2 linked regions of the Rhodovastum atsumiense genome follow. The main gene of each other region encodes a partner of the protein of the gene in region 2 in a complex. Links are inferred from orthologs where the notes say so. Each region holds a gene or a part of one and is shown on either strand. Other genes may lie near its edges.

The links. The genes of interacting proteins can lie anywhere in the genome.
Region 1: the proteins of uvrB (region 2) and NBY65_RS04220 are in contact, whole or in part, in a crystal structure (PDB 7EGT), measured with the Thermus thermophilus proteins. The link is inferred for Rhodovastum atsumiense from one-to-one orthologs. Residues at the interface, in WP_096411307.1 of Thermus thermophilus: Glu23, Leu25, Arg26, Asp27, Gly28, Glu29, Arg30, Phe31, Arg55, Glu326, Asp327, Phe328, Glu379, Ser382, Gln383, His398, Gly400, Arg401; in WP_096412145.1 of Thermus thermophilus: His654, Arg656, Phe657, Gln666, Asp668, Glu669, Lys680, Arg681, Leu682, Ser683, Lys685, Tyr686, Ala687.

The regions. Positions count from the first base shown.
Region 1 is NZ_OW485601.1:976,529-979,575, forward strand. What follows is about bases 122-3,047. They hold NBY65_RS04220 (ATP-dependent helicase), read right to left. Parts: upstream 2,715-3,047; coding sequence 528-2,714; downstream 122-527. Other genes in these bases: NBY65_RS04215 (50S ribosomal protein L11 methyltransferase), read right to left, coding at 122-468; metF (methylenetetrahydrofolate reductase [NAD(P)H]), read right to left, coding at 2,755-3,047. Also shown: more of NBY65_RS04215, read right to left, coding at 1-121. UniProt on the Escherichia coli protein: A helicase with DNA-dependent ATPase activity. Unwinds DNA duplexes with 3'-5' polarity. Translocates on single-stranded DNA with 3'-5' polarity. Initiates unwinding more efficiently from a nicked substrate than double-stranded DNA.
Region 2 is NZ_OW485601.1:1,765,978-1,774,099, reverse strand. Bases 2,052-4,949 are described here. They hold uvrB (excinuclease ABC subunit UvrB), read right to left. Parts: upstream 4,642-4,949; coding sequence 2,461-4,641; downstream 2,052-2,460. Other genes in these bases: NBY65_RS07905 (YgjV family protein), read right to left, coding at 4,731-4,949; NBY65_RS07915 (serine hydrolase domain-containing protein), read left to right, coding at 2,052-2,288. Also shown: NBY65_RS07920 (amino acid ABC transporter substrate-binding protein), read right to left, coding at 1-577; more of NBY65_RS07915, read left to right, coding at 705-2,051; more of NBY65_RS07905, read right to left, coding at 4,950-5,324; NBY65_RS07900 (class I SAM-dependent methyltransferase), read left to right, coding at 5,918-7,522; NBY65_RS07895 (calcium-binding protein), read right to left, coding at 7,678-8,122. UniProt on the Escherichia coli protein: The UvrABC repair system catalyzes the recognition and processing of DNA lesions. A damage recognition complex composed of 2 UvrA and 2 UvrB subunits scans DNA for abnormalities.

The sequences.
Region 1 (3,047 bases), 790 kb from region 2 along the record:
GCGGGGGCGGCGATGGGCAATGGCCTCCAGCGCCCGCAGGCAGCCACGGGTGGAGCCGTGCTCGCCGGAGCCGAAGGCCACCGAGGCGTCGAGCAGGATGGTCAGCCGCCCGGGCAAGGGCGGGGTGCGGACATGGGTGCCGCGCACGGCGAAGCGGCGGCCGACCGGTTGCTCGGGGAAGGCCTCGCGGGTGCGTTCCAGCCAGCCCTCGGCTTCGGTGGCGCGGCGGACCGGCTGCACGGTGACGCCGGTGACCAGCGCCGCCAGGGCCAGGGCAGCGGCGAGTTCCGCCTCATGCGCCCCCTGGTCCTTCACGCCCTCGACCGTCCACAGGTTGGCCTCCTCGTCATGGAAGAAGCCGATGGTACCGCAGGCCTCGGCGAGGGCGGCCTCGTAGGCCTCCAGTGCTTCCGGCGGCACGGTGACGGAGACGGTTTCGAGCGCGGTGGCGTGACGGCGGGAAGACATGGGGCGTGTGGTTTCCTTTGGGCGGCAGGTCCCTCCCCCCGCCGGGGCGGGGGCAAGGATCATGCCTTTTCGACGAAGCGGTCGAGAATGCGCTTGGCGCCCGCCTTGTCGAAGGCGACATCAAGCTTGTCGTCCTCCGCCCGGGTCACCGTGCCGTAGCCGAATTTCTGGTGGAAGACGCGCATGCCCACCGTGATCGCGTCGGTGCGCGCCGGGCGGGCGGGCTGTTCCCAGACCTCGATGGTGCGCGGGCGGCGGGCCACCATGGGGGACGGACCGGCGAAGGCGGGGGGCGCGGTCAGGCGGCGTTCGCGCTGCAGCGCCGCCGAGCCGACCCGCTCCACCTCGCTGTCGGGCAGTTCCTCGATGAAGCGGCTGGGAATGCTGCTCTGCCAGTTGGCGTAGATGCGGCGGTTGGCGGCGTGGCTGATGATGGCGCGGCGGCGGGCGCGGGTGATGCCGACATAGGCGAGCCGCCGCTCCTCCTCGAGCCCCTTGGCGCCGTTCTCGTCCATGGTGCGCTGGCTCGGGAACAGCCCTTCCTCCCAGCCCGGCAGGAACACGGTGTCGAATTCCAGCCCCTTGGCGGCATGCAGCGTCATCAGGCTGACGCGCTCGCCCTCGGCGTTCTCCTCGTTCTCCATCACCAGCGAGACATGGTCGAGGAAGCCGGCGAGCGTCTCGAAATCGGCGAGCGCGCGGACCAGTTCCTTCAAGTTCTCCAGCCGTCCCGGCGCCTCGGGCGACTTGTCCTGCTTCCACATCTCAGTGTAGCCGCTCTCGTCCAGCATGGTCGCGAGCGTGACGACGTGGCCTTCCCGCTCCAGCTTCTCGCGCCAGCGGGCGAAGCCCTGCAGCAGCTCGCGCACCGAGTCGCGGGCCTTGCCGCGCAACTGGCCCCCCTCGGCGGCAAGCGAGGCGGCGACGGAGAGCGGCACCTGCTGCCCGCGCGCGATCTCGTGCAGGGCCCGCAGCGCCTGCTCGCCGAGGCCACGGCGCGGCACGTTGACGATGCGCTCGAAGGCCAGGTCGTCGGCCGGCTGGTGCAGCACCCGCATATAGGCGATGGCGTCGCGAATCTCCTGGCGCTCGTAGAAGCGCAGGCCGCCCACGACGCGATAGGGCACGCCGAGCGTGATCAGGCGTTCCTCGAAGGCGCGGGTCTGGAAGCCCGCGCGCACCAGCACCGCCATCTCGGCCGGCGAGTCGCCGGCGCGGCGCAGCTTCTCGATGCGGTCGCCGACCATGCGGGCCTCTTCGTCGGAATCCCACAGGCTGACGATGCTGATGCGCTCGCCGCCGGCCTCGGCGCGGCCGGGGCGCAGCGTCTTGCCGAGGCGATCCTCGTTATGGGCGATCAGCGCCGAGGCGGCGGCAAGGATCGGCGCGGTGGAGCGGTAATTGCTTTCCAGCCGCACGATGCGGGCGCCGGGGAAATCCTTCTCGAAGCGGAGGATGTTCTCCACCTCGGCGCCACGCCAGGAATAGATCGACTGGTCGTCATCCCCCACGCAGCAGATGTTGCGGTGGCCCTGCGCCAGCAGCCGCAGCCACAAATACTGCACGAGATTGGTGTCCTGGTACTCGTCGACCAGGATGTAGCGGAAGGCCCGGTGGTACTGCGCCAGCACCTCGGGATGGCCGCGCAGGATCTCGGTCACATGCAGCAGCAGGTCGCCGAAATCGGCGGCGTTCAGCGTGCGCAGCCGCTCCTGGTAGGCGACATAGAGCGCGCGGGCCCGGCCATTGGCGAAATCGGTGTCCTCGGCCGCGGTCACGCGGGCGGGCGGCAGGCCCTTGTCCTTCCAGCGCTGGATCATCGCCATCAGGGCCGGCGGCGCCCAGCGCTTGGTGTCGATGCGCCCGGCCTCCATCACCTGCTTGAGCAGCCGCAACTGGTCGTCGGCGTCGAGGATGTTGAAGCTGGAGGTCAGCCCGACCAGTTCGGCGTGCCGGCGCAGCATGCGCGCGCACAGGGCATGGAAGGTGCCGAGCCACAACCCCTCGGCGGGGCGGCCGAGCATGGCGGAGACGCGCTCGCGCATCTCGCGGGCGGCCTTGTTGGTGAAGGTGACGGCCAGCACCTGCCCGGGAAAAGCGCGCCCGGTCAGCAGGATATGGGCGAACCGCGTGGTCAGCACGCGGGTCTTGCCGGTGCCGGCGCCGGCCAGCACCAGCAGCGGCCCGTCGACCGTCTCCACGGCCTCGCGCTGCTCGGGATTGAGGCGGGTGAGGTAGTCGGTCATGCGTCGGGTATAGAACGGGGGGAGACCCCGGCCAACCGGCTCACCCGGCGGCCGGCCGGGCGTGCGCGCCCAGGATATGGGCGATGGCGTAGACCAGGTCGGGACGGTTCAGCGTGTAGAAATGGAACTCGTCCACGCCGTTGGCCTGCAGCAGCCGCACCAGCTCGGCCGCCACCACTACCGCGACCATGCGACGGGTCTCCGCATCCTCCTCCAGCCCCGCGAACAGATGGCCGAGCCAGGCCGGCACCCTGGCGCCGCACATGGCCGAGAATTTCACGGCCTGGGCGAAGTTGGACACCGGCATGATGCCGGGCACGATCGGCGCGGTGA
Region 2 (8,122 bases):
CGGTCGTCATCGCATCGCAACGGCCGGACTGGTAGGTGTCCACCATGGTGTCCATGGAATTCAGGACCACCGGCTGGATCTTGATGTTGCTGCGCCGCGCGAAATCGCCGAGGTTGAGCTCGGTGGTCGAGCCGGGCAACACGCAGACGGTGGCGCCGTCGAGCTGCTTCGCGCTGGTCAGTTTGGTCGCCTTGGGCACCATGAAGCCCTGGCCGTCGTAGAAGTCGACGCCCACGCCGAGCAGCCCCAGCGCGGTCTCGCGCGTCAGCGTCAGGGTGACGTTGCGCGCCAGCACGTCGAGCTCGCCCGATTGCAGCGCCACGAAGCGGGTCTGGTAGGTGGTGGGAACGTATTTCACCTTCGCCGGGTCGCCGAGCACGGCGGCGGCGACGGCACGGCAGTAATCCACGTCGAGGCCGCGATAGACGCCCTGCGGGTCAGGGGCGGAGAAGCCGGCAACCCCGGTGTTCACGCCGCACACAAGCTGGCCACGCGAGCGCACCACATCCAGCGTCGCCGCATGGGCGCCGGTTGCGAACAATAACAGACAGGCAAGCATCGTGGGAAAACGGGGCATCGAAGCGGGCACTCCCGAACGTTGGTGATGAGACAGCTTGGCTCGCCCGCAGGGCGTGAACAAGCCGGCGTGATTGCGGTGCGGCCCTGGGCGGGGGGGGCGGCGAGGTTCGCCCCGGCCGCGCGGCATGCGTCTTTTCTGGACGGCGGGGGCGATCCCGGTGGATCGTGCCCGTGGCGATGACAGGGAGGCGCAGATGGACTGGCAGGCCGCGACGGTTGAAGCGGGGCGCATCGCGCAGGCCTGGACGGCGGAGGGCGGTCCCGGCGGCGCGGTGCTGCTGTTCGACGCCGACGATATCCGTGCCGAGGCGTGCGGCGGCCTGGCCAGCCTGGAACTGGCGATGCCGTTCCGCACCGACACCGTGGTGCGCTACGCCTCGATCAGCAAGCATTTCCTGGCTGCCCTGGTGCTGCGCGAGGGCTTCCCCGGCCTTGATGACTTCCTGGGCACGCATCTCGCGGTGCAGCCGGCGCTGGGCGCGGTCACGGTCGGGCGGGCGCTCGACATGACGGGCGGGCTGCCCGATGCGATGGAGACGCTGTGGCTGCTGGGCGTGCCACCCGGCGTGCCGATGGACCATGGCGCGCTGCTCGCGTTCCTGCAGCGCCTCGACCGTCCCGACTTCGCGCCGGGAACGGAGATCTCCTACTCCAACAGCGGCTATCGCCTGGTGCAGGCGGTGCTGGAGGCGAAGGGGATCGATATCGCCGACACGCTGCGCCGGCGCTTCCTGCGTCCGCTCGATCTGGCGCTCCGGCTGCCCTATGACGAGACCGAGCCGGTGCCCGGCCTGGCCGGTGGCTACTGGAAGTCGCCCGCGGGCTGGCGGCGCGGACGCTACGGGCTGCACATCTCGATGTCCGGCGGGCTGGCGGGCAGCGGACTCGACCTGGCGATATGGGCGCAGGCGCTGATGGTCGGGCGGGGCAATCTCGACGGGATGCTGCCGAAGCTCGCCCGCCTGCGCCATCTCGCCGACGGCCGGCCGACCGGCTATGGGCTTGGCCTTGCCCGCTATGGGCTCGGGCGGCGGGTGCTGGTCGGACATGGCGGTTCGTTGCCAGGATTCAAAAGCCATTTCCTGATCGACGCCGAGGCCCGGGCCGGGGTGGTCGTGGTCGCCAACCGCGAGGATGCCGACACGGCGACCCTGGCCCTGCGGGTGATGGCCGCGCTGCACGGCGTGACGGTGCCGGGGCCGGCCCGGGGGATCCTGCCCGAGGGACTCTATGCCATGCCCGGCACGCCGTTCTGGCTGGAACATGCCGGCGGCGTGGTGACCTGCCTGGGGGCGCAGGAAACCGTCTATCCCGAGGCGGACGACACGGTGTGCGGCCGCTCGGCGCACCTGCCGCTGCGGCTGACGGTGGCGGACGGCGCCATCTCCGGCGAGGTGGGGCATGCCCCGCGCCGCTTCGTGCCGGTCCAGGCCGGGCTCGCGCCCGATCCCGCCTGGGCCGGTGCCTGGACCTGCCTGGCCCAGAACGCCCGCCTGGACGTGGTCGTCACCGGCGAGACGGCCTATTTGCGCATCGGCGCGGGAGCGTTGCTGCGGGATCTGCCCCTGCGCCCGATTGGCGAGGGGCGGGCGCTGACGCTGCGCAGCGAAGGTCCCTGGACCCAGCGCGCCTGCCTGCAGTTCACCGGCGGGGAATTGCGGCTGGTGACCAGCCGGTCCCGCACGCTGCGCTTTACGCGGGCATCTTAAGGCAAGGGCTCCGCCCTTGACCCGCCAAGGGCCACAAGGCCCTTGGATCCCGCGACGCGCTGCGCGGCACAGAGTCTTGGGTTCCAAGGGCGTAGCCCTTGGTGGAGGTCCAGGAGGCGAAGCCTCCTGGCGGATCGGGCCGCGAAGCGGACCGATGGGCAGCGCCCCGCGATCAGCGTCCGCGGCGTCCGCGTTTCGCCTTCTTCGGATCGTATCCCCCCCCGCCGGGCCCGAGCGGCTCGGGGGTGCGGTCGCGCCGGGGGCGCAGCGAGGCGGAGGGTGCGGGCGGCGGCTCCAGGCCGAGGTCCAGGGCTTCCAGCCGCTTGATCTCGTCGCGCAGCCGGGCCGCTTCCTCGAATTCCAGGTCCGCGGCGGCGGCGCGCATCCGCTTTTCCAGCTCGGCGATGCTGGCCCTGAGGTCCTTGCCGACGAATTCGGTGGTGGCCGTATCGGCGACCGGGGCAACGGTCACGTAGTCCTGTTCGAACACGCTCTCCAGCACCTTGCCGATCTGTTTCTTCACCGATTGCGGGGTGATGCCGTGTGCCTCGTTCCAGGCCTGCTGCTTGGCGCGGCGGCGCTCGGTTTCCTCGATGGCGAAGCGCAGGCTGCCGGTCATGGTGTCGGCGTACAGGATCACCCGGCCCTCGACGTTGCGGGCGGCGCGGCCGATGGTCTGGATCAGGCTGGTCTGGCTGCGCAGGAAGCCTTCCTTGTCGGCATCCAGGATCGCCACCAGCGCGCATTCCGGGATATCGAGTCCCTCGCGCAGCAGGTTGATGCCGACCAGCACGTCGAACACGCCGAGCCGCAGGTCGCGGATGATCTCGATCCGCTCCAGCGTGTCGATGTCGGAGTGCAGGTAGCGCACCTTCACCCCGTTCTCGTTGAGGTATTCGGTGAGGTCCTCGGCCATGCGCTTGGTCAGGGTGGTGACCAGCACGCGCGCGCCGCGGGCGGTGGTGGCGCGGCATTCGGCGAGCAGGTCGTCCACCTGCCGCTCGACCGGGCGGACTTCCACCACCGGGTCGATCAGCCCGGTCGGGCGGATGACCTGCTCGGCGAAGCTGCCGCCGGTGCGTTCCATCTCCCACGGCCCGGGGGTTGCCGAGACGAAGATCGTCTGCGGGCGGAAGCGCTCCCATTCCTCGAATTTCAGCGGGCGGTTGTCGAGGCAGGAGGGCAGGCGGAAGCCGAATTCCGAGAGCACCGACTTGCGGGCGTGGTCACCGCGCTCCATGCCGCCGATCTGCGGCACGGTGACGTGGCTTTCGTCCACGATCAGCAGCGCGTTCTCCGGCAGGTACTCGAACAGGGTGGGGGGCGGCTCGCCCGGGTTGCGGCCGGAGAGATAGCGGGAATAGTTCTCGATGCCCTTGCAGGAGCCGGTGGTCTCCATCATCTCGATGTCGAAGGTGGTGCGCTGCTGCAGCCGCTCGACCTCCAGCAATTTTCCCGCCGCGGTGAACGCCTCCAGGCGTTGCTTCAGTTCGACCTTGATGTCGGCGATCGCCTGGGTCAGGGTCGGCCGCGGCGTCACGTAGTGGCTGTTGGCGTAGACGGTGACGGCATCCAGCTTCGTCGCCACCGTGCCGGTCAGCGGGTCGAATTCGCCGATGCTTTCGATCTCGTCGCCGAACAGCGTCACGCGCCAGGCGCGGTCCTCGTAATGGCTCGGCCAGATGTCGACGACTTCGCCGCGCAGGCGGAAGGTGCCGCGCGAGAAGCCGGCATCATTGCGGCGGTATTGCAATTCCACCAGTGCCTTGGCGAGCGCATCGCGGTCGATCCGCCCGCCCGCCTGCAGCTTGACCACCATGCGCGCGTAGGTTTCGACCGAACCGATGCCGTAGATGCAGGAGACCGAGGCGACGATGATGACGTCGTTGCGTTCGAGCAGGGCCTGGGTCGCGGCGTGGCGCATGCGGTCGATCTGCTCGTTGATCTGCGCGTCCTTCTCGATATAGGTGTCGGTGCGCGGGACGTAGGCTTCCGGCTGGTAGTAATCGTAGTAGCTGACGAAGTACTCGACCGCGTTGTCCGGGAAGAACGCCTTCATCTCCCCGTAGAGCTGGGCCGCCAGCGTCTTGTTGGGGGCGAGGATCAGGGTGGGCTTCTGCACCGCCTCGATCACCTTCGCCATGGTGAAGGTCTTGCCCGAGCCGGTCACGCCGAGCAGCACCTGGTCGCGCTCGCCGGCCTCGACGCCGGCCACCAGATCGCGGATGGCCTGAGGCTGGTCGCCGTTGGGCGCGAAGTCGGAGACCACGCGCAGCCGGTTGGTCAGCGGCCTGGCCGCCTGTTTCTGCGGGATGAACAGGACGGGGGCGGCGCGGGTCAGGACCTGGGGCATGACGATATCTCCTTATCCGTGAGATGGCGCCGCGGCCCCGCAGGTCCAGCGCACGGTGCCATTATGCACCGTGGCCCCGTCTTTAAGAGTCAGGCGCCGGCGGCGACCGCGCGCGCCGGGATCACGGGTGCCGGAAGGGCGGTCCGCCGCCGTTCCCGCATGCCGCGCCACAGGCCGATCAGGATCATGCTGACCGCCATGGTGTCCGCGGTCAGGCCCCAGACCGAGCCGACCACCAGGTTGTGGTTGGTCCAGAATGCCTCCGAGCCGAGGAAGGCGAGGCGCAGATGCTGCGGGTCACGCTGCAGCCGGCCGCAGGCCGCCATCAGCAGGCCGCCGAGCGCGAGTACCGAGGGCAGGCCCGACCAGGTGAGCGCGGTCACGACCAGGCTGAAGACGATGGTGGCGGCAACCGCGAGGTTGCGCAGCAGCGGCTTGCGCAGCAGCGAGACCGCCAGGCCCTGGGTCGCGCCGGTGGCGCACATCGCGGCGGCGGTGGGCGCGCCGAGCAGGCCGTAATGCAGGGCGAACAGGCAGGAGCTGAGTACCTGCACGGCCAGGATCCGCTTGCGTGTGCGCAGCAGCGGCCACAGGCAGTTCGCCGTGACGCCGAGCGCGCCGGCGACAGCAGCAGGGGTGATGCCGGCGAGGATCGCCGGCAGGATGTCGGAGAGGAAGTGCATCGGGGCAGGCCATTCTGGAACGGAAGAAGACGTCGTAGAACAACGAGGGCCGCAATGGGCGCGAGCTATCGACAGGTCTGTCATGGGCTTCGGGTGCAGCAGGGATCCAGGTGGCGCGGAGCCGCGTTACCTTGGCGCTGCCGCTCTCTCCTGCTACTCTGCACGCGGCCGACCCGCCATCCGGATTACGGTGTTACCGAATCCTCTCCCCGCGTAGAGCCCCGATGGGCGATTTCCAGGAAGGGATGACCTTCCCGGCAGCGCGCCATTGCCCGGCGCCGGAGGCATCTAACCTGCAGCAGGCCGACTCTGCGCGCTGACCCTGTATTCCAGGTTGTTGGTGATCCGCCCGAAGATTATGCAGGTCACAATTCCATACCATCATCCTGGGAGTTCCTAGATTGTCTGTTGCAGGACCACACGCTGTCCCTGGCCAAGAGTCTGCTTCTATTGTTGCAGACATCGAGTGGTTGTCCGATATTCAGACAGGGACAACGGAGATTCGATGCCCAAATTGTGACGATTTTGGTGCAAAGCGGCCAGTCCTGCGCGTCCCGCAACGGAAGCAGGCAAACGAAGCCGAATGGTCAACCTTGTTCCGCTGTTCCCATTGCGGATGTGGGTTCTTCCATCCCTATGACAGCGCGGATTACCGGGCCGAGCCGTCAGGGGGCGATGCAGCTCTGGCCTTCTATCTGCAGCAAGGCGCCGGCCTGCGGGGAATAACGTCGAATCTGATCACTCTGGGCAGGCCGGCTGGCTCTCAGTACCTCGAGGTTGGCTGCGGATTTGGATTCGGGGTGGACTTTGCGCGGCGCGCGCTTGGCTGGAATGTCCTGGGGCTTGATCCGTCTCCGTTCGCCCAGGCCGGGCGTTCCATGTTGGCGCTGCCAATCGAGTCCCGGTATCTGACGGCCGACGATGCTTCGTTACAAAATAGATTCGATGTCGTGATGGCATCGGAAGTCATCGAGCACGTGGTGTCCCCCTTGAGCTTCGCGCGGACGCTTTGGGCTTCTCTGCGCGACGGCGGCAGCCTGGTTCTGACAACCCCGGACGTTGACGCCGTGGATCCGGGGACGCCGGCTGGCCTTCTCGTTCCGCTCCTGTCGATCGGCTACCATCCGGTTCTTCAGAGCCAGGCCAGCCTCGCCGCGTTGCTCCGTGACGCGGGCTTCGTGGATGTTGCCGTGCGCCGCACAGGGGGCGCCTCGCTGGAGGCCCGGGGGCGACGGGGGCAAGCCGCAAGCGCTGCCACGGTCGTTGACGGTGACAGGCTGTACCGACGCTACCTCGACGACGTCCGGGCGGCGATTGAGCGCGATGGGGATCTGTGGCTTGGCTTCACGGCCCGCGCCTATCGCGAGGCCGTCAATGCAGGCGATCTGCCGGCCGCCGATACCATCTGGAAGGAATTCTCCGCGGCGTGTTCCCGGCGCTTTGGCTTTGATCCGGACGCTGGTGCGGCCCAGGCCCGGCTTCCGGGCGGCGAGACACTCGAGGCTTTGGTGAAGCGCGAGCCCCTTTGCCTGGGGCCCGTGCTGGCGCACCGGGCCTTGCATCGTCTGGTGGCCGGGGCGCCGCGGCCGGCGGTCGAACCCGTGTTCATGCGCGCGGTGGCGGCATGCCAGCGGCTGCGGATGGCGCTGCAGCGGATCGGCACGGATGACGCTGACGCCGAGGACATCGCCTGGGTGGCGCAAGCGGAAATCATCCTCTGTGCGGCCGCGCGCGGTGCCAGGGATGTCCCGGAGCGTATCGAGGCCCTTGGCCCTTCCCCCGCCGACGCGCAGGCGGCCCGCGGCGGCGTCCATCCGCGCCACGCCTTGCTCAGGCGGCGGGCCTTTGTCGGACTCGTCAACGCGGCCAGCCTCGATGAGGCAGGGCGCCTGGCCGGGGTCGTCGCGGAGGTCGAAGCGCATGCCACCACGCCAGGCGCGATTCTGGCGGATGACGAACTCGACGTTCTTTATTGCTCGGCCGCGCGGGAACTGCAGGTGCCGAAGGGGTCTGCGGCGCGGGCGCTCGATCTTCTGACCCTGCTCGACGCCGCGTGCGCGGCCGCGCGGCAGGCCGGGCGAACCGGGGGATCGGCCGTGACACTGGTCACGCCAGTGCGGGAGGCGAAGGCCCTCGCGCTGAAGGTTCTCGGCCGGACCGAGGAGGCAGAGCGCGAGCGGGCTGCTCGTCAGGGGTAACGGTTGCCCTGAACGGCAACAGGCCCGGCAAAGGAGCACTTTGCCGGGCCTGCAGGAGTGTACCGGTCATCTCGCCCGGCGTCAGGAATCAGCACCAGGGCCGTTTTACGACGGGCGCAAGCACCGCCTGGAAAACGGCCCTGGTTTCCTCTCGCTCAGACGAAGTCAGAGCTCTTCAGGTTCGAAACACCGAGGACGGTGATCTTCGATCCATCCGAAAGCGTGATGGTCGTATTGCCGCCACTCAGTGTCTGGCTGGCGAGGGCCTGGTTGACCGCGCCGGTGTCTCTCTGGGTGACGTCACCATTGAGGTACCCATGCAGCGACAGGTGGTCGATGCCGCTCACGAAGTCGGAGATGATGACGTTGGTGCTGGAGGAGGTCTGATTTGCGTTGAAAACAAACAGATCCTTACCGCCGCCACCCCAGATCGTCGCATTCCCGGAACCGGCAAAGATGGCGTCATCGCCAGTGCCTGCGCCGATCAGTGCGTTGGTGCTGTTGGAAGCGAAGTAGGTGTTGTTGCCCGTCGACTGGCCCCCCGAAAGGGTCTGGTCGCCTGTGCCGGCCACCAGCACGTCCGAGGCACTTCCGGCCGCG